2 regions of the Rahnella sp. WP5 genome follow, and region 2 is predicted to be linked to the other one. Evidence: predicted binding sites of a transcription regulator. Region 2 holds the regulator's gene; the other holds the start of a gene.

Region 1 (11,109 bases), on a different contig from region 2:
ATAAAAAGGGGCCATCTGGCCCCTTTGTCATCTTTGCTGCAAACCTAAACCGGTTATTTACGGATAGAGAAGGTCACTGCCAGACGCGCTGGCGCGGCATGCGTAGAGGTGTGTGTATGGGAAACTTGCGCCGTTTCAACGCACACCATGGTTTTATATCCGTCATCCGGCATATCAGCCATGCTCACCGACAGTGCAGAACCCGGATTCCAAGCCACCACATCGGCGTTATTTTCATGTGCGACAACCAGCGTACGTTTCAGAACCGGATCAACGATTTCGCTGGTGGCTTGCGGCTGGGTGTAGATGCGGTCAGTCTGGCCCGTGAAGGTCAGATCACCTTCTTCCTGTTTGGCTTTCGCGCCATCGACTTTATCAATAAAGTTGTTGCCCAGGCCTTTAATAGTGACATCGGCGATGTCGCCAATGTTGAAATAGGTGTGCAGGGCGCTGTTGGCTTCGAAATCACCGGTTGACTCCAGCTCGATGTGGCAGGTTGCGCCGAGCGTGAAGCGTGCCGTCAGCGTGAATGCATGCGGCCATAATTCCAGTGTTTCAGGGGAGCTTTTCAGCGTTAAGGTCAGAACCACATCTTCGTCAGTTTCTTTGTGGTCAGTCAGTTCCCACGCAACGTTACGTGCAAAACCGTGTGAGGGTTTGCCCGCCGGACCAAACCACGGCCAGCAGATAGGGATACCGCCACGAATCGCAACACCTTCTTTGAACGCGCTGGCGCTGCTCATCCATAGCACCGGCTCTTCGCCTTCAGGCTGCCATGCCAACAGATGTGCACCTTGCAGGGCAATGGCAGCACGGACTTTCGGATGAGTCACCACGAGTACCGGCAGTTCGTCGACAAGACGCTGGCTAACGGAGGTAGAGATTTGGTTTACGATCGGAAGAGAAAAGAGTTGTTCTGTCATTATCTAAAATCCTGTCAGGGTTAAACAATTACGATTTTGAACCAAGACTACACATGAACCAAACCCGTCTGTTTGATCGCACTCATGTGCTGATAAAAAAGTGCATCCGACAGAAAGCAAAAGGGCGACTTGCGTCGCCCTTCAATCAGTTCATTCACATAACCAATTATTTGGAAACGTGAGCGATCAGATCCAATACTTTGTTTGAATAGCCAGTTTCGTTGTCGTACCAGGAAACCAGTTTCACAAAGTTGTCGTTCAGCGCGATACCTGCTTTCGCATCGAATACGGAAGTCAGTTTTTCGCCGTTGAAGTCGGTAGATACTACGTCGTCTTCGGTGTAGCCCAGAACGCCTTTCAGATCGCCTGCTTCAGAAGCTGCTTTGATTACTGCGCAGATTTCTTTGTAAGACGCTGGTTTTTCCAGACGTGCAGTCAGGTCAACAACAGAAACGTTAGGAGTAGGAACGCGGAACGCCATACCCGTCAGTTTACCGTTCAGAGCTGGGATAACTTTACCTACTGCTTTAGCAGCACCGGTAGAAGAAGGGATGATGTTCTGGGATGCGCCGCGGCCGCCGCGCCAGTCTTTGTGAGACGGGCCATCAACGGTTTTCTGAGTTGCGGTAGTTGCATGAACAGTGGTCATCAGTGCTTCAACGATACCGAAGTTGTCGTTGATAACTTTAGCCAGTGGTGCCAGGCAGTTAGTGGTGCAAGATGCGTTAGAAACGATTTCCTGACCTGCGTATTCTTTATGGTTAACACCCATAACGAACATTGGGGTGTTGTCTTTAGAAGGACCAGTCAGAACAACTTTCTTAGCGCCTGCAGTGATGTGCTTACGAGCAGTCGCATCATCCAGGAACAGACCAGTAGCTTCAGCTACAACGTCAACGTTAACTTCATTCCATTTCAGGTTAGCTGGGTCACGCTCAGCGGTAACACGGATGGTTTTGCCGTTAACAACCAGGTGACCGTCTTTAACTTCAACAGTACCGTTGAAACGACCATGAGTTGAGTCGTACTTCAGCATGTATGCCATGTAGTCCGCGTCTAACAGATCGTTGATTGCTACGATCTCGATGTCAGAACGTTCTTGAGCAGCACGGAAAACAATGCGACCGATACGGCCAAAACCGTTGATACCTACTTTGATAGTCATATATTCCACCAGCTATTTTTTTAGTGAATAAAAGGTTGGTTGTAAAATTACAAAAACCTTGCTGAGCGTCAAGCGGAATCGTGTCAATTATTGCTGTAAGTCAAAGCGACGACCTACTCTTGCTCGCTTATTGCACGTTCCGTTTTTAAATCGGCTCACAACCACATGGGGGCGAAAAACAGAATATAAAGAGCCGGAAGATCAGGAGTGTGATCGCCATCACAAGTTGCAAGCTGGCTAACGCTGATGCCATACAGTTTAGGACAAAACGGGCAGACTCGTTGTTAATTTTTTGTTATTATAAACTGTTATTTAAGTTGATTTTTATATTCGTCAGAGAACGAGAATCATGAGCATTGAAGCCAAATCTTCCCCTACACTTGAGCAACTCACTGAAATTCAACGTTATGTCACGCAGGAACACGGAACAGAACCTCCGTTCTCCGGAAAGTTGCTGCACAACCGCCGCGAAGGGATTTATCATTGCGTGGTCTGTGAGTCAGCGTTGTTCTACTCCGATACCAAATACGATTCCGGCTGTGGCTGGCCAAGTTTCTATCAGCCAGTTAACCCTGATGCGATCAAATATCTCACTGATAATTCGCATAAAATGGCGCGTGTCGAAATCCGCTGCTCCCGCTGTGAAGCTCATCTGGGGCATGTTTTCCCGGATGGCCCGAAACCGACAGGTGAACGTTACTGCATAAACTCTGCCTCAATGAGCTTTACGGATGGCAAAAGTGGCAATAAAACCCGCGGTTAGTTCGCAAGAAAAAGGTGATGTAATTTTACCGACAAAATCGATTCAGCTATTATTCAAAACCGTTTGAATAATACAGATGAACACAAGGTGCTCAGATGGAAATTAATCAACTTATTGATGTAATGACGCCGGAAATTTACGCACGTCTCGCGCAGGCAGTTGAACTCGGAAAGTGGCCGGACGGTGTCGCGCTGACGCCGGAACAGAAAGAGCACAGCCTGCAGGCCGTGATGCTGTATCAGTCGCGTCACAATGTTGATGCCCAGCACATGAGCATCGGCACGGACGGGCAGATTGTCACCAAAAGCAAGCAGGAACTGAAACAGCAATTTGCGCAGGATACGCTGATTAAACTGAAGCCGGAGTAAGTGGGCGGGTTGCGAAAGTGCTGTTTGCTGATAAAGGCGCTGAAGCGCCTTTATCCAGTCAGACGGGAAGACAAATTCAGCCTGTTACTGCCTCAGAGGTACTGATTTTTGCCCCTGCTTTACGCATCGCTTCAACCGCTTCTGCACTGTCTTCGGGTTGCAGATTGACGCCACGGCAACCGTCGGTCAGCAGTGTCACCTGATAGCCTTGCTCCAGCGCATCCAGCACCGTGAATTTCACACAGTAATCCGTCGCCAGCCCCATTACATACAAATGTGTAATCTGCGCCGCTTTCAGCCAGTCATTGAGCATCGTAGCAGCACGATGTCCGTTATCGAAAAACGCACTGTAACTGTCGATGTCAGGATTGGTGCCTTTCTGCACCACAAAATCCACCTGCGGCAGGTTCAGCCCCGGGTGAAATTCAGCGCCCGGTTCGCGCTGAACGCAGTGAACCGGCCACCAGACCTGCGGCAGACCGTTCAGTTCGCCCGACGTCCAGGGCTCCGCGTGGGAATTCACCGCAAAGCTGCGATGTCCGGCCGGATGCCAGTCCTGCGATGCCACCACGGCGATGTCATGGCTTTTACACCATGTCATCATCTTATTGGCAACCGCAATCGTGGCGTCGCCGTCAGTCACGGCCAGCGCGCCGCTGCGACAAAAATCATTTTGCAGATCGACCAGCAACAAAGCAGATTTCATATCGCCCTCTTATTTATTCGGTGAGTTCGCCGCGCAGGTTTTGCTGCATCAGTTCGCGGATGTCCTCGGGAGTGTGTGACTGGCTGAGCAGATAATGCAACTTGGTCAGTGCCGCTTCCACGGTCATATCAAAGCCGCTGATCACACCGGAATGGGCGAGGGCGTTGCCGGTAGCATAGCCGCCCATGTTGACGCGCCCTGAAATACATTGCGTCAGATTAACCACCACAATGCCGCGCTCAGATGCGTCTTTCAGCACTTTCAGCAGGTCACCTTTTTGCGGGGCATTACCGACGCCGTAGGAGCGCAGGATCAGCGCTTTTACCGGTTGCATCAGGAAGTTTTGTACCACTTCGGCGGAAATGCCCGGGTAGATCGTTACCACGCCGATCGGTTGTGGCGTGATGTGATGCACTTTCAGCTTCGCCGCAGGCACTTCAGGCAGTGACGGCGTGGAAAGTCGGCGGATGTGGATCCCGGCTTCCAGCAGCGGCGAAAGGTTCGGTGAGGCAAAGGCATCGAAACCATCTGCGTGCGCTTTGGTGCTGCGGTTGCCGCGATACAGACGGTTGTTGAAGAACAGGGTGACTTCGTTGACCGGATGATTCGCGGCGATATACAGCGAGTTCAGTAGATTGATCTGACCATCAGAACGCAACGCTTCAAGCGGAATCTGTGACCCTGTCACAATCACCGGTTTGCTCAGATTTTCCAGCATGAACGACAGCGCAGAAGCGGTGAATGCCATGGTGTCGGTGCCGTGCAGGATAACAAAACCGTCGTAGTCGTCGTAATGCGCCTGAATATCATCGGCGATGTGCTGCCAGTCTTCCGGTGTCATGTCGGAGGAATCCATCAGAGGCGCGTATTCCTGAATGGTAAATTCAGGCATCTCAGGACGATGGAATTCAGGCATCAGCGCCAGCTGACGTTGTAAATGGCCGGACACCGGAATGTAACCCTGTTCAGAACGCTGCATACCGATTGTGCCGCCGGTATAGGCAACGTAAATAGATTTTTTAGTCATCGAAGATGTTCTTTTTTAGAAAGGTGAAAGCAACTGCGCTAAGTATAAAGGCTTCGTGGCTGACGTCCCACCCTAAAAAAGCCCGGAGTTCTCAGCAAGAAGCTCCGGGCTGTGCATTAAGGCGATTCTTTATCCCACATTATCCCAAAACGGAACGTTACTTCACATCACCACAGGTCAGGCAGAGTGCGTAACGGTTCTGCGGATCGTTCATGTTGCTGAACAGGTCAGCCTGTGATTTCAGCGCCATGGCCATTTTGCTCACCGGCGCAGGCAGATACGCCTGGATTGCCGCTGGCAACATAGCGTGGACCGATGCGCTGACCTGCGAGAATACCAGGTCGCTCAGGCTTGGCTCGCTGACATACCAGTTCAGTTGCCATTTTGGCAGTTTGGCCAGTTCAGCGGCTTTCTTCACGGCGTCATCGAAATCACCCAGCTCATCAACCAGGCCATTGGCTTTGGCATCTGAACCGATCCACACGTGGCCCTGGGCGATCTGGTCGATCTGCTCAGGCGTTTTGTGGCGTGAATCGGCAACCAGACCGAGGAAGGTTTTATAACCGTTCTCGATATTGAGTTGCATCATCTGCGAGAACTCCGGCGGCAGCGCTTTGGTGGAAGCGATATCCGCCAGCGGTGACGTTGCCACGCCGTCAGTATGAACACCCGCGTAATCGAGTGTGTTCTGGTACGTGTTGATTACACCAAAGATACCGATGGAGCCGGTGAGGGTGCTCGGGCTTGCGATGATGTAGTTGGCTGGTGTGGAAATCCAGTAACCGCCGGATGCCGCCATACCGCCCATTGAAACCACAACCGGTTTACCTGCGGCTTTCGCAGCCGCGAGTTCGGAACGGATGACTTCAGAAGCGCTGACGCTGCCGCCCGGGCTGTTAACGCGCAAGACAATCGCTTTCACTTTCGGATCCAGACGGGCATCACGAATTTGCTGTGCCGTGGTGTCGCCACCGACTGCGCCCGGTTGTTCTTCACCGTCGTTAATTGCACCGGTGGCAAAGATAACCGCGATTTGCGGATCGTTGTTGTCCGGTTTTGGCTTCGGTGAATAATCGTAAATGCTGGTGTAATTAAAGTCTTTGGTGTCTTTGTTCCAGCCAAAGGCTTTCACCATCTCGTTGTCGGCTTCGGTGCGTGACGCCAGTGCATCAACCAGCTTGGCTTTCAGCGCATATTGCGCCATATCACCGCCGGTTGCCTGCATACCCGCCAGCACGCCCGCCGCACCCGGGAACAGTTGTTCGGGCGTGATCTGACGGTTGGCTGACACGGTATTAAGATAGTTGGTCCACAATCCGCCAATCCAGCGGCTGTCTGCCTCACGGGCGTCAGGAGACATATCATCACGGATCAATGGCTCAACGGCGGATTTATAGGTTCCGACGCGGAAGATATTGGTGGTGACTTTCAGCTTATCCAGCAGGGATTTGTAATACAGATTGTTAGTGGCAAAACCGTGAAGATCGACCGCGCCCTGTGGCGACAGATAGATTTTGTTGGCATAACTGGCCAGATAATATTGTGACTGGTTATAGCTGTCGCCGATGGCGTAAACCGGTTTGCCTGCATCGCGGAATTCACGCAGCGCTTTACCGATGTACTGCAGTGAAGACTGGTCGGTGCCGGTGAAATCGGTCAGCTGTAACACAATCCCGGTAACGTTTTTGTCGTCTTTAGCGGAGCGGATGGTCTCGACGAGATCAAACAGCGAGTTCTCCTGCAAGCGGCTGCTCGACGTGCCCAGCAATTCGCGGCCCCACTGACGGACTTTATTATTGACGGAAGGCTTGTCGACCACTGAGCCGCTGAGATCAACCAGCAGTGCACCTTGGGTCGTTTCGACAGGCTTGTCCTGCACGGCATACCAGATGCCAACACCAGCCAGAATAATGAGAATAAGGAATACGTTGAGAATAAATTCTCTGACGAAATTAAGAAGACGCCAGGTCCACTTAAAAAAACCGGCGATAATTCGCCACAATGTGCGCATGGTCTCTCCAACAAGACAGATAAGTCCCGCTATCCTAATGACCCGCCAGAAAAATGTCAGCTTTAAATCATGTCAGAGTTTGGCAGTGATGCATTATCTGAAAGCCAGTTGACCGTTGGAAAAAGGCGTTACGATTATGTTAACGTAATTCAAATAGCAATTATTCTCAGGAGAACATCATGGACGCTTTGGACTTATTACTTAACCGCCGTTCTGCTTCCCGCCTGGCTGCACCGGCACCGGCCGGTGAAGCGCTGCAAAACATCATCCATGCGGGTATGCGCGCCCCGGATCACGGTGCCCTGCAACCCTGGCGTTTTGTCATTGCTGAAAACGACGGCCTGACCCGTTTCAGTGAGGTGCTGCGCGCGGCTGCCATAAAAGACGGCGCGGATGAAAAAGCCATTGAGAAAGCCACGCAGGCGCCATTGCGCGCACCGCAAATTATTACCGTGATTGCCGTGTGCAAAGAAAGTCCTAAAGTACCGCAATGGGAACAGTTGCTTTCCGCCGGTTGTGCGGTTCATGCCATGCAGATGGCTGCACTGGCGCAGGGTTTTAACGGCATCTGGCGTACCGGCGCGTGGACTGATCATCCGGACGTACGCAAGGCATTCAAATGTGGTGAAAACGATAAAATCGTCGGTTTCCTGTATCTCGGTACACCGCAACTGAAAGCCAGTTTGCAGGTGATCCCGGCCGACAGCACGCCATTCGTCACGCATTTGTAAAATCAGACCGCTCGCTTATTAACCGGTTTTGATCGGCCTTTTCCGATTAAACCGGTTTTTTGCTGCCTAAATGAGCGACCGCCGTCGCGGATCCTTGTAACCATCTTACTAATTACGCCGTCAGCGGCTAACATAGCCACTCTGCATGATGAGGACGTAGTGAAATGAAGGGTGGGATAATGGAAATCTTTGTCGCGATTACACCGCAAACAGGTGCCTGTTGATGCGTCTGTTCATTGCCGAAAAACCCAGCCTTGCCCGCGCGATTGCGGATGTCCTGCCGAAACCTCATCGCCGGGGCGATGGCTATATTGCCTGTGGCAACGATCAGGTGGTGACCTGGTGCGTCGGCCACTTACTCGAACAGGCGCAGCCCGATGCCTACGACAGCCGCTTTGCGCGCTGGTCGCTCGCCGATTTGCCGATCATTCCTGAAAAGTGGCAGCTTCAGCCGCGTTCTTCCGTCGCCAAACAACTCAACGTGATTAAACGCTTATTGCTCGAGGCCTCGCAGGTTGTCCACGCCGGTGACCCGGATCGCGAAGGGCAGTTGCTGGTGGATGAAGTGCTGGATTATCTCGAACTGACGCCGGAAAAACGTCACGCGACCCAGCGCTGCCTGATTAACGATCTCAACCCGCAGGCCGTCGAGCGTGCTATTGAGCGGCTGCGCGACAACCGTGACTTTATTCCGCTGTGTGTTTCCGCGCTGGCCCGCGCCCGTGCCGACTGGCTTTACGGCATCAATATGACCCGCGCCTACACCATTCTGGGGCGCAACGCCGGTTACAACGGCGTGCTCTCCGTCGGACGCGTACAGACCCCGGTTCTCGGACTGGTGGTCCGTCGCGATGAAGATATCGAAAACTTCGTGCCGAAAGATTTCTTTGAAGTAAAAGCGCATATCGTCACGCCTGCCGAAGAGCATTTTGTGGCGCTGTGGCAGCCGAGTGATTCCTGCGAGCCGTATCAGGATGAAGAAGGGCGATTGCTGCACCGTCCGCTGGCCGATCATGTCGTGGCGCGCATTGCCGGACAACCGGCGATGGTCACCGGCTATAATGACAAGCGTGAGAATGATATTGCGCCGTTGCCGTTTTCGCTTTCTACATTGCAGATTGAAGGGTCGAAAGCCTTTGGGCTGAGCGCCCAGCAGATCCTTGATATCTGCCAGAAATTGTACGAAACGCACAAATTGATTACGTATCCGCGTTCGGATTGCCGATACCTGCCAGAAGAGCATTTTGCCGGTCGTCATGCCGTGCTGAATGCTATTGGCGTTCACCGGCCTGACCTGATGCCACAACCGGCAGTGGATACCGATTTACGTAACCGTTGCTGGGATGACAAAAAGGTTGATGCGCACCATGCGATTATCCCGACGGCGCGCAGCAGTAACGTCAATCTGACGGATGACGAACGCAAAATTTACGGACTGGTGGCGCGTCAGTATCTGATGCAGTTCTGCCCGGATGCGGTTTACCGCAAATGTGTTATCGACCTGGATATCGCGGGCGGTAAATTTATCGCCAAAGCGCGTTTTCTGGCCGAGGCGGGCTGGCGCACGTTGCTGGGCAGTAAAGAACGCGACGAGGAAAACGAAGGCACGCCGCTGCCGGTGGTGGCCAAAGGTGACGAACTGTTGTGCGAGCGCGGAGAAGTGGTTGAACGCCAGACCCAGCCGCCGCGGCCATTTACCGATGCTACATTGCTTTCCGCCATGACCGGGATTGCGCGTTTTGTGCAGGATAAAGAACTGAAAAAAATCCTGCGTGCGACAGATGGATTAGGTACGGAAGCAACCCGTGCCGGCATTATCGAGCTGCTGTTCCGCCGCGAATTTTTGTACAAGAAAGGGCGCTATATTCATTCCAGCGATACCGGCCGCGCGCTGATCCACTCGCTGCCGGACATCGCCGCCCGCCCGGATATGACCGCTGACTGGGAATCCACGCTGACGCGTATCAGTGAAAAGAGCTGCCGTTATCAGGATTTCATGCAACCGCTGGTCGCGACGTTGCAGAATCTCATCATGCAGGCCAAAACGAACCGGGTGTCTTCGGCATTCCGCAGTCTGCCTTCCAAACCGGCGGGCGCTGCGGCGAAAGGCAAAAGCGCCCCTAAACGCCGCAAAGCGAGTACCAAAGGGAAGGAAGCAAACAGTGATGAATAATGTTTTTATCCGTAAAGTTCTGATGGCAGCGCTGATCAGTTCCGCGTTGCTGGCTGCACCGGCGATGGCGAACCGCAGCAATATCGGCAACGGTACGGATGTCGTTGTGCCATTGCCGCCGCAAATCTGGCAGAACAGCGGCAACAACAATAACAGCGCGCCAACCTGCCACAATTGCTGTATCTACAACAACCAGAGTTACAGCGAGGGGGCCGTTGTCACGGCAGACAGCGTGGTCCTGCAGTGTTCCCGTGATCCGAATGTGGTGGGCACCAACGAACTCAAATGGCAAGTGTTGAAGAAATAACGCTTTCTTAAAATTTTCAGACAAAAAAGGCGCGAAACTGGCAACAGTCCGCGCCTTTTTATTTACCATGATCGCTAACCGGTAAATTTCGCCAGATAGGCTTGTGCCAGCGGGATATCCGCCGGTGCCAGTTCAAACGACAGCACCTCATCCGGCGTTACCCAACAGATTTCAGAGTGACACTGTAACCTAATCTCGCCGGTAAACCCGCTGACCCGCCAGCCATGCAAACGAATTAACCGTTCAGACTGTTGCATAACGCTGGTAGCGATGAAATCTTCCACCGTGGCAGTGATGCCCATTTCTTCCTGCAACTCGCGCACTAATGCAGCAGGCTGGCTTTCCCCGGCTTCGACTTTGCCGCCGGGGAATTCCCACAAACCGGCCTGATCGCCGGACGCATCCCTTCGGGCAAGCAGTAATTTGCCCTCGCGCTCAATCAGGGCGGCGACCACGTCAATCGTTTTCATGGTCATTACTTCAGGTCGAACGTCGCCCAGATTGGCGCATGGTCAGACGGCCTTTCCATCCCGCGGATATCGTAATCAATCCCGGTGGCGATACAACGCGCGGCCAGCGGCGTGCTCGCCATGATCAGATCAATACGCAGACCACGGTTTTCATCAAAGCCGCGTGAACGGTAATCAAACCACGAGAATTTATCAGCGGTGTCGGGGTTGGCGGCACGGAAGGTGTCGATCAGACCCCAACCTTTCAGGCGATCCATCCACTCACGTTCTTCCGGCAGAAACGAACATTTACCGGTGCGCAGCCAGCGTTTGCGACTGTCTTCGCCGATACCAATGTCCAGATCGGTCGGGCTGATATTCACATCGCCCATCACCACGACCGGATTGTTCACCGACAAACTGGTGGTCAGGTAATCCTGCAAATCACGGTAAAACTTCTCTTTTGCCGGGAATTTAGTCGGGTGG
Region 2 (11,109 bases):
CGCCCGGCAAATCCGCTATCCGCGCGCCCCTTCCCCGCTCAGTCTGGCGTGGAAAAAGGAGTACACAGGCAAGGCGCTGCATGACATTGTTTCTCTGTTCCACCAGAAAGACCCGCTGATCCAACCGTTGCTGGCGGGTTTAGAATAGTGATGCCCTCTTTGGCTTCGCGAATAAATATGGTAACAATAGGCTTAATTATGCGCAGCCTTGACGCCAGATCTTCGACCACAGAAAAGACCGCGTCTCGCCTGCCTGCATCACCTTTATGGAGAACAGCGCATTATGTCAGCCAAACATCCTGTTATTGCCGTGACCGGTTCGAGCGGTGCAGGCACCACAACCACCAGCGTGGCATTTCGTAAAATATTTCAGCAGCTTGGTTTGCGTGCGGCGGAACTGGAAGGTGACAGTTTTCATCATTTCACCCGTCCTGAAATGGATGCGGCAATACGCAAGGCGCGCGATCTGGGACGTCATATCAGCTACTTCGGGCCGGAAGCCAATGACTTTGGTTTGCTGGAAAAAAGCTTTATCGAATACGGTAAAACCGGCACTGGCCGTTCACGTAAGTATCTGCATACTTATGACGAAGCCGTTCCCTACAATCAGGTGCCGGGTACCTTTACGCCGTGGCAGGCGTTGCCGGAACCGACGGATATTTTGTTTTACGAAGGGTTACACGGTGGTGTGGTGGCGGACAAAATTGACGTTGCCGCGCAGGTCGACCTGCTGGTCGGCGTGGTGCCTATCGTCAACCTCGAATGGATCCAGAAACTGGTGCGCGATACCGGCGAGCGCGGGCATTCCCGTGAAGCGGTGATGGATTCCGTCGTGCGTTCGATGGATGACTATATCAATTACATTACCCCGCAGTTTTCCCGCACGCACATCAATTTCCAGCGGGTACCCACCATCGATACCTCGAACCCGTTTGCCGCCAAAGCCATTCCGTCACTGGATGAAAGCTTTGTGGTGATTCATTTTCAGGGGCTGGATGACATCGATTTCCCGTATCTGCTGGCCATGCTGCAAGGGTCGTTTATCTCGCACATCAAAACACTGGTGGTGCCGGGCGGCAAAATGGGGCTGGCGATGGAGCTGATCATGGCGCCGCTGGTGCAGCGCCTGATGGAAGGCAAGAAGATCGAGTAAACTTTATTCGGCTGCAATCACTTCAAAGCTGTGGGTGATTGTGGCCGCTTTCCCCAGCATCAGAGACACAGAACAGTATTTTTCGGCAGACAGGCTGACTGCGCGTTCAACAATCTTATCGGTCAGATCCTTACCGGTGACGATAAAATGCAGATTGATGTGAGTGAACAGACGCGGCGCTTCTTCGCGGCGTTGTGAGGTCAGCTTCACTTCACAATCACGCACGTCATTACGACCTTTTTGCAAAATTGACACCACGTCGATTGCACTACACCCCCCTGCGGACATCAGTAACATTTCCATCGGGCTTGGGGCTTTATCACCCGCGTTTCCATCCATTGAAATCTGATGACCCGATGCAGACTCACCTAAAAATGTCAGTCCTTCAACCCATTTGACACGTGCATGCATGAACTATTCTCCCGGTGAATAAACTTGTCGAAATCTGCTCTCAGAGTACCCTTTCACCTAAAATCTGGCAACGTAACCCGATCGCCATCATGCTGAAGCGAGACAACAGAAGACAGCATCTCAAACCTGTGCTACAAACAAAGCCGAAACATACTTTCCAGTAAATTGCGGTGACGGTTTTTGCGGTTTAAGTACAGAACCCACGGTGATGACAGCAATAAACAGGCTGTTGCACTCCGACATCCGCTTGCAGCATTTCTGGAGAGTTATATGCTGAAAGGGCGCTTTGGATTTGAAGTGCCGTACAGGGAACTCTGAGCCCTGTGATTTTGGGCAGCGATAACAACAGAGGATAATAGCAAATGGTTCTCGGCAAGCCACAAACAGACCCGACTCTTGAATGGTTCCTGTCTCACTGTCATATACATAAGTATCCTTCTAAAAGTACGCTGATTCACCAGGGTGAAAAAGCCGAAACGCTTTACTACATCGTGAAAGGGTCAGTTGCTGTCCTGATTAAAGATGAAGAAGGCAAGGAAATGATACTGTCCTACCTTAACCAAGGTGACTTCATCGGTGAGCTGGGACTCTTCGAAGAAGGTCAGGAACGCAGTGCCTGGGTACGTGCTAAAACTGCCTGTGAAGTGGCTGAAATTTCGTATAAAAAATTCCGCCAGCTGATTCAGGTTAACCCGGATATTCTGATGCGTCTCTCCGCGCAGATGGCAAACCGTCTGCAAGTGACGTCAGAGAAAGTCGGCAACCTTGCCTTCCTTGACGTTACCGGTCGTATCGCTCAAACCTTGCTCAATCTGGCTAAACAGCCTGATGCAATGACCCATCCGGACGGGATGCAAATCAAGATCACCCGCCAGGAAATTGGCCAAATCGTCGGTTGTTCACGTGAAACAGTCGGACGCATTCTCAAAATGCTGGAAGATCAGAGCCTGATCTCCGCACACGGTAAAACGATTGTCGTTTACGGCACACGTTAATCCCTCAAAAATTGGCGCGGCAAAACACTGTCGCGCCTTTTTTATGGGCTAAGCTTTACCCATGACGCTATGGCGAAGACTGTTTTACCATCCTGAAGTGAACTACGCGCTGCGCCAGACGCTGGTGTTGTGCTTACCTGTTGGCATTTGCTGGCTGTTTGGCAATTTGCAAATGGGCCTGCTGTTTTCCCTCTGCCCGGCCTGTTGTAACATCGCCGGTCTGGATACCCCGCATAAACGCTTTTTCAAACGCCTGCTCGTCGGCGGTTCACTCTTTGCCGTGAGCAGCCTTCTGCTGCAACTGATGCTCGAAAGCTGGCATATACCGCTGCCGCTGATCATGCTGTCGCTGGCGTTACTGCTGGGCGTCACCGGTGAAATCAGCCCGCTGCATGCGCGCCTGTTGCCCGGTGCGCTGGTGGCGACTATCTTCACGCTGAGTATGGTGGGCGTGCGCCCGATGTGGCAGGCCCCGGTGTTGTTCGCCGCTGGCACAGCCTGGTACGGATTGTTTAACTGGGCGTGGTTTCGTATTTCGGAAGAACAGCCGATGCGCGAAACGCTCAGCCAGCTCTATCTGCAACTCGCGGATTATTTCGAAGCTAAGTACAGCCTGCTGACGCAACACACCGATCCCGAAACCGCGTTACCCCCACTGCTAACCCGCCAGCAGCAGGTTATCGACCTGATTGCCCTGCTTTATCAGCAATTACACATGTTGCCCCAGCACGGACATCATCATCACCATAAACGGCTGTTTCAGCGTTTTCAGGTGGCGCTCGATTTGCAGGAGCATATTACAGTGAGCCTGCATCAGCCGGAAGAAGTGCAGAAACTGGTGGAGGAAAGCCATGCCGAAGCGGTTATCCGCCGAAATGCGCAGGTGATTTCCACCCGTCTTCGGGTGATTGCCGACGATATTCTTTATCACCGTTTATCCGGGCGCTTTACGATGGCCAATGAGCTGACCGCGCTGGAGAAAATCGCCGCGCGCAACCCGGACAATCCGGTAGGTCAGTTTTGTTATTACCATTTCAGCCGCATTGCCCGTCTGTTACGCACACAGCGGCCGTTGTACAAACGTGACCTGATGAACACCCAGCCGCGTTTGCCCTTCTGGCCCGCGCTGAAAAGCTATCTTTCCTTCAAATCCGTGGCACTGCGTAATGCCGCACGTTTGGGCATTATTCTGGCGATTGGCAGCAGTCTGGGTCTGTTCTTCAATTTGCCCAAACCCTACTGGATCTTGCTGACTATCATGTTGGTCAGCCAGAACGGTTATAACGCCACGCGGGTGAGGATCCAGCACCGTGCACTCGGTACGCTGGCCGGATTGCTGATTGCCTCAGGCTTGCTCAAACTGGAACTGCCGGAAGGCACCACGCTGCTGTGCATGTTGCTGATCACCCTGTTGTCCTATACCGTTCTGCGCAAAAACTACGGACTGGCGATGGTCGGCATGACGGTGACTGCAGTGTATACCCTGCAATTGCTGGCGATGAACGGCGTGCATTTTCTGGTACCACGACTGGTCGATACCCTGATCGGCTGCGCGCTGGCCTTTGGTGGCACTATCTGGCTGTGGCCGCAATGGCAAAGCGGTTTGCTGCGCCAGAATGCACACCAGGCGCTGGAAATCTATCAGGACGCTATCCGCCTGCTGCTCGAGGAAAGCCCCGACACCGCCAAACTGGCGTACACCCGTATGCAGGTCAATCAGGCGCACAATAAGCTGTTCACTTCGCTAAATCAGGCGATGCAGGAGCCGGGTTTTAACTCACATTATCTGGCGGATATGCGTTTGTGGGTGACGCACAGTCAGTTTGTGGTTGAGCATATCAACGCGATGACGATCCTCGCCCGCGAGCATTACATGCTGCCGGAAAAACTGGCGACAGAGTATTTACAGACCTGCGAAATCGCGCTGCAAAGCTGTCAGCAACGACTGCTCTACGACGGGCCGGGCAGCGAGAACAACCTGTTTAATGCGCCGGAACTTCACCCGGATATGCCACTGACCGAAATGGAACGCCATCTGCGGCGCGTAATTTCACATCTCAGCGTGATGCATACCATCTCGTCACTGGCGTGGAAGCAGAGGCCGCATCATGGGATCTGGCTGACGCGGCGGGCGTGAAGGGGGATGCCCCTTTCAAATCCCCGTTTTACTGGCTTGCAGCCAGACTGCTTTTTGAAATTGCGAATATCTCGGTTTCTCAAGTACGGATGCCGTGTACTGGCGTTCTTTTAAACGGATTGAGAAAGTTTCGGTTTTTCAATTGCCGTGTTCGCTTAACTCACCGAGCCGAAACCGACCAAAGAGGGCTAAGACGAGCCCTCTTTGGAATCTCCACGTCTTAAACTGCGCGCTTCGCTCGTAGGCTATGTTCCAGCAACCACAGCGACAGGCTGGAAATCTTGCCGCGTTGCGGTTCCTTCTCTCGGTCTTCGAGCCACTGGTCTCGAAGCCGCTCCGTTCAGCAAGATTTCTGATTCGCCCGCAGGATTCTAAATTCAAAAGCAGAAGGGTTTTATCTTTTAGAAATGTCGATTGGCGTGCTCAAAAATGGCACCGAATGAACGGTTCGAGACCTTAGGCTCGAAGCCTGAAATTCGGGAATCGCGCAGCGATGACATTTTGCGCCACACACTAATGCGCCAGAACATGTCCACCGTGCCCGCGACAGCGCGCAGTGAAAAAGCGAAGGGAGATCCAAGAGGGAAAAAGCACTTTTCCCTCTTGGTCGGTTTCGGCGCGAGAGGCCATGTGATAAATGTTAGTGAGAAACCGAAATTGTCTCGATCAAGCGTTTAAAGACGGAGGCGTGGGGCTCACCCCCCGCAAACTTTCCCCACTGCTTTCTCAAACCTTCCCATCCCCTCTTCAATATCCGCGAAGTCGATCACAAGCGATGGCGCAAACCGCATGACATTCGGTCCGGCGACCAGCATCATCAGCCCGCAGTCGGCGGCGGCGGCATGGAATTCTCCGGCGCGGTTTTTATACGCATCAGAAAGCTCGGCGCCGATCAGCAAACCCTGGCCGCGGAACTCTCTGAAGATGTGATATTTCTGGTTGATGGCCTCCAGCGCGCTGATGAATTTCTCGCGGCGCTCGTTGATCCCGGCCAGCACGTCTGGCGTATTGATGATATCCAGCGCGGCTTCAGCGACGGCGCAGGCCAGCGGGTTACCGCCGTAGGTGGTGCCATGTTTGCCCGGTTCCATCACCGAGGCCACGTCTTCGGTTGCCAGCATGGCGGAAACCGGGAAACCACCGCCGAGCGCTTTGGCAGTGGTCAGGATGTCCGGTGTCACGCCGTAATGCATGTAGCTGAACAACTTGCCGCTGCGCCCCATGCCGCTTTGTACTTCATCCAGCACCAGCAGCGCCTGATGTTTGTCACAAAGCTCGCGCAGACCTTGCAGAAACGCTTTGGTCGCAGGCGTGACACCGCCCTCCCCTTGCACAGGCTCGACAACAATGGCGCAGGTGTGGTCGTCGATCACCGCTTTTACGGCATCCAGGTCATTGAACGGCACGTGCACAATATCAGCGGGTTTCGGGCCGAAGCCGTCGGAGTATTTCGGCTGGCCACCCACGGAAACCGTGAACAGCGTGCGACCGTGGAAGGCATTATGGAAAGCGATGATCTTACTTTTGTACGGGCTGTGACGGTGCGAGGCGTAATAGCGCGCCAGTTTAAAGGCCGCTTCGTTGGCTTCAGCGCCGGAGTTGGCGAAGAATACGCGGTCGGCAAAGGTCGCGTCGATCAGCTTCTGCGCCAGTCGAAGGGCGGGTTCATTGGTAAATACGTTACTGACATGCCACAGGGTTTCGCCCTGCTCGTGCAACGCTTTCACCAGTGCCGGATGGCAATGTCCAAGCGCCGTCACAGCGATACCCCCGGCGAAATCAACGTACTCGTTCCCTTGCTGATCCCACACGCGACTGCCTTTACCTTTCACGGGAATGAATTTCGCAGGTGAATAAACCGGCAAAATAACTTTATCGAATGTGCCCCGATCTACCGATGATTTTTCCGCCATTACCCTTCTCCCTCACGACCATTGATATGAAAATATAATCACAAAATATGCATAAAAAATCACACACAGGCAAACAGAAATCGCATCTGATGGGTAAGTAATTTTTTCAGCAATATTAACTGATTAGATTTTAAGGAAATTATCCAAAAGCTGATGCCCCTGCTCGCTCAAAATGCTTTCAGGATGGAACTGAATGCCATGCAGCGGCAAGGTTTTGTGCATGATGCCCATAATGTCGTCACGACCACCATCCCGTTCTGTCCATGCAGTAACCTCGAAACAATCGGGCAGCGTCTGTGGCGCGACCACCAGCGAATGGTAGCGCGTCACGGTCAGCGGATTATTCAGCCCGGTAAAGACACTCCTGCCGGTATGGCGGACAGGGGATGTTTTGCCGTGAATGGCCTGCCGGGCGCGGACGATGCTCGCGCCGAACGCCTGCGCCATCGCCTGATGCCCGAGGCACACGCCAAGTATCGGTAAACGGTCGGAGAAATGGGCAATCGCTTGCAGGGAAATGCCAGCCTGATCAGGCGTACACGGGCCGGGAGAAATCACCAGATGTGAGGGGGAAAGCTGTTCAATGTCGGTGAGCGTCAGCTGATCATTACGCATCACTTTCACCTCTGCACCTAGCTCGCAAAAATATTGATAGAGGTTGTAGGTGAAGGAATCGTAGTTGTCGATCAGCAGCAGCATAGTGTACCCGGTAAAAGTCGGAAAATTTACCGGGCAATTCTACGCATTTTTCAGCTCAGGCTCAGTATTTTGTCGATCAATGTTCTTCCGGGATTTCACTGACAACAGTATTAAAAATTGCCACCAGCGCGGATTCATCACCAAACACCGCCGTTTTATTGGCCGCCAGCCAGCGCTCACGATCCACTTTGGACCAGTCAATATCGTAGCCAGCATGAATGACCAGTTGCTCGATGAAGATCCGCAGCGCACGTCCGTTACCTTCGCGGAACGGATGCAGCAGATTCAGGCCGGTGTAATAGTGAGCCAGACGCTCAGCGAGATTATCCAGGGGTAACCCGACCAGAAACTCTTCTTCTTCAAGCTCCTGCATCAGCGCGTTGCCCTCTTTTTCGATGTATTCGAAATGGCAAAACTGAGTGTCATCCTTGTAGATATCGATTTCACGGAACTCGCCTGCCCAGGCGTAAATATCCTGGAACAAAGACAGATGCACCGCACACAGATGCGGCAGTCCCATCACCGCAGGCCCAAGCGGCATCGCTGACGCGCGCAGGGCAGTAAATGCGAGTTCGGCCTGCAACAGACGATGTTCTTCACGGATTTCCAGCCGGTTTTTCAGCACATTGATGCCGGTATAATAGTAAGGGTCGGCACCGGGCACGAGTTTATCGTTCATAGTGCTTCCTCAGTTCGGTGAGACGTTGTGAAATTTGTTCGTTGTCTAACGTGATAACCTCAACCTGCAAACCATCCAGCGCGCTACTGGCCTGAAAGTTCTGCCGCTGACGTTCGCGAAAAAGTTTTTCCTGCTGCCTGAGTGTCAGTTTCTTCGCCATTATTTCCTCCCTGGGTACAGCCATTCGGGCACATACCTTGTGGAGTTAAGTATAGACAGAGAAAAAAGGGCGCCAGCTTCAGCGCCCTAAACTCGGATTATTCAACAGCGATAGGGGTCTCGTTCACGTCTGTTTTATGATCTGCCTGAAGCGTTTTCACGCGATCCTCAAGCTGTTTCACCGCCTGCGCATCCGGCAGAAGTGAATATTTCAGTTCAAACACCGTGCTCTGGCCGGGTTGCAGTTGTTTCACGCGGCCTTGTTTACGTTCGATAGTGACCGGATACGCATAGTTGGTGCCCGGTTCGATACCCGTAACGTAACCCTGCTTCAGAGTGTCGGTGTTTTTCCACAGCGTCAGCAGCGGCAACTGATGGGTATCGAATTCAATCGATGCTCCTTTGTTGCCCGCTTTGTTCACTACGCCAGCAATGGTTTTACCCTGTGCATCCGCCAGCGGAACCATGTTAAAGACCATCTCGTCGAAGCCTTTGGTTGGCCCGGCGTAAGTCTGCCAGTCTGCTAAACCTTTTTTGGCGTAATCATTGAACGGAGAAATTGATTTCAGCGGCGCAATGAAACGGGCGCCCTGCTCAAGGATCGGCTGACCGAAATTACTGTGATAAATAATCTGGTAGTCGTGTGGATAATCCGACTGGTTAGTCAGGGTGTCGTGGATGGTCCACGAATGGCTACCCGGCACGTAACGCAGCTCAGTCCAGGTTTCCAGCTTGGCTTTCTTAAAGGTGTCTTCTTTCAGCAAGCCGCGCACCGTGATTTCATAAGGGGCTTTATCGGCAATATCAACCACCACTTTCGAGGCTGGTGTATTGCCCGCCCGACCGTGCAGCGTGTAAATCATGCCGTCAGCAGTAACAGGATGTCCGGTCCATTCAAAGCCGCAACGCACCATCATTTCGTTGAAACCTTCCAGCCAGCCCACGCCGTTACGGCTTTCAAGGTTGATATAGGCCGGATTCACCACCTCCTGAACCGGAGAATCCCAACCTAAGCGGATGTTATCGCCGGTCACGTGCAGTAAATCCATCCCGCGCGTCGGGCTCAGTGCAATCGTCAGCCCTTTGCTGGTAATAGTAATGACTTTTGACCCTTCCTGTTTGCCACCGTGAAGCACTTTTTGTTCGATGCTGAAATCCGCGCCCGCGATGTTCAGCTTTTTGTTGTCAGTCTTCCAGTTTCCCAGTTCTGTACCGGCTTCAGCATCCGTCAGCACGATGGTTTGTGCAGTGGCCTGCCACGAAAAAAGCCCCAGAACGATCCCGGTAACGAGTAATTTTTTCACAATAACCCCTTTTTGCTGAATTGATTTAGCCCAAAAGCAATTCAGCCTACAAAGTCCGGCAGGCGAAAAACGTGACAGCCTTCAAGTTGGGCGGTTTTTATGCTAAATGACAGGCAGTAACGTGCCAGACCTCGCAAAAAATCGTAATTTCAGAGAGAAATTGCAAATGAAACTGAGATATCAGGCAGGAAGAGACGCGCATAAGCTGATGCGTTTCAGCTCATGCGCGTTAGCAGAAGGATGTTACTTTTTACGGCCTCCCATAATGGAACCGAGAACCCCACGCAGGATCTGACGACCTAAATCACGCGCCATGCTTTTTGCCGCAACCTGTACCACACCGTCACGTTTCCCCCCCCGTGGTCCGGTGCTGCCGAACAATATTTCATTCAGTCCACCCATCAGCCCACCGCCGGAAGGGGTTTGCGCCGCCGGTTTTGCCGGGCCTGTGGATTGCGGCGTGTTGATCGTGCCGAAACCTTGTGCGGTGATTTTTTCGTAGGCAGATTCACGGTCTATGCTGTCTTCATAGCGACCATACAGAGGCGACTGGTTGATCGCTTTGTTACGTTCGTCGTCGCCAGTCATGCCCATTTTCGATTCCGGCGCTATCACCATCGCCCGCTCAACGATTTCAGGACGCCCCTTTTCATCCAGAAATGACACCAGCGCCTCGCCAACGCCCAGTTCAGTGATCGCCGTTTCAGCGTCGAAAGCCGGATTCGCGCGCAGTGTTTGCGCCGCCGCTTTGACCGCTTTCTGATCACGCGGCGTAAAGGCGCGTAAGGCATGCTGTACGCGGTTACCGAGCTGTCCGAGCACGCTGTCAGGAATATCCAGCGGGTTTTGCGTCACGAAGTAAATTCCCACGCCTTTGGAGCGGATCAGCCGCACGACCTGTTCAATTTTTGTCAGCAGCGCCTGCGGGGCGTCATTGAACAGCAGATGAGCTTCGTCAAAGAAGAACACCAGTTTGGGCTGCTCAGGGTCACCGACTTCCGGCAGATGCTCAAACAGTTCAGCCAGCAGCCACAGCAGGAAAACGGAGTAGAGTTTAGGCTGATTAATCAGCTTATCCGCGGCCAGCAGGTTGATAATACCGTGGCCTTTCTTGTCGGTTTTCATCAGGTCATTAATATCCAGCATCGGCTCACCGAAGAACTGATTTGCGCCCTGACCTTCCAGCGTCAGCAAGCCTCGCTGAATGGCGCCGATGGAAGCGGAAGAAATATTGCCGTACTGCGTCTGGAACTGTTTAGCGTTATCACCGGTAAACTGCACCATGGCACGCAAATCTTTCATATCGAGCAGCAACAAGCCGTTGTCGTCGGCAATCTTAAACACCAGTTGCAGCACGCCGCTTTGCACGTCATTAAGATCGAGCAATCGCGCCAGCAGCAGCGGCCCGAGGTCAGAAATCGTCGCGCGGATTGGATGGCCTTTTTCACCAAAGATATCCCACGGGATAATGCTGCATGCCTGCGGCTGCCAGTCCGTCACGCCAATATCATTCAACCGCGCGGCGAGTTTTTCCGACGCCACACCCTCAGCACCAATACCGGATAAATCCCCTTTCACATCGGCCAGAAAAACCGGAATACCGATACGGGAAAACTGCTCGGCCATTCGTTGCAGCGTGACGGTTTTACCGGTACCGGT

The links. Region 2 encodes CRP, which controls carbon source genes, mostly activating them, when cyclic AMP is high. Its sites were predicted from a motif close to ATGTGANNNNNNTCACAT; they were not measured.
Region 1: the regulator CRP is predicted to act here: its motif matches at 2,296-2,313, upstream of msrB (peptide-methionine (R)-S-oxide reductase MsrB).

The regions. Positions count from the first base shown of each region.
Region 1 covers NZ_JQJR01000008.1:17,661-28,769, forward strand. The annotation lists gene EX31_RS06275 (D-hexose-6-phosphate mutarotase) at 54-923, opposite strand; gene gapA (glyceraldehyde-3-phosphate dehydrogenase) at 1,090-2,088, opposite strand; gene msrB (peptide-methionine (R)-S-oxide reductase MsrB) at 2,438-2,851, shown strand; gene EX31_RS06290 (YeaC family protein) at 2,947-3,219, shown strand; gene pncA (bifunctional nicotinamidase/pyrazinamidase) at 3,296-3,925, opposite strand; gene ansA (asparaginase) at 3,939-4,952, opposite strand; gene sppA (signal peptide peptidase SppA) at 5,110-6,963, opposite strand; gene EX31_RS06310 (NAD(P)H nitroreductase) at 7,143-7,694, shown strand; gene EX31_RS06315 (DNA topoisomerase III) at 7,918-9,867, shown strand; gene EX31_RS06320 (DUF1496 domain-containing protein) at 9,860-10,174, shown strand; gene EX31_RS06325 (pyrimidine (deoxy)nucleoside triphosphate diphosphatase) at 10,249-10,650, opposite strand; gene xthA (exodeoxyribonuclease III) at 10,650-11,109, opposite strand, start outside.
Region 2 covers NZ_JQJR01000007.1:34,432-45,540, forward strand. The annotation lists gene allS (HTH-type transcriptional activator AllS) at 1-148, shown strand, start outside; gene EX31_RS04610 (phosphoribulokinase) at 284-1,153, shown strand; gene EX31_RS04615 (OsmC family protein) at 1,157-1,564, opposite strand; gene crp (cAMP-activated global transcriptional regulator CRP) at 1,927-2,559, shown strand; gene EX31_RS04625 (YccS/YhfK family putative transporter) at 2,621-4,696, shown strand; gene EX31_RS04630 (bifunctional acetylornithine/succinyldiaminopimelate transaminase) at 5,392-6,609, opposite strand; gene EX31_RS04635 (aminodeoxychorismate synthase component II) at 6,733-7,308, opposite strand; gene EX31_RS04640 (putative adenosine monophosphate-protein transferase Fic) at 7,385-7,987, opposite strand; gene EX31_RS04645 (YhfG family protein) at 7,977-8,147, opposite strand; gene EX31_RS04650 (aldose 1-epimerase family protein) at 8,245-9,450, opposite strand; gene EX31_RS04655 (helicase HerA-like C-terminal domain-containing protein) at 9,694-11,109, opposite strand, start outside.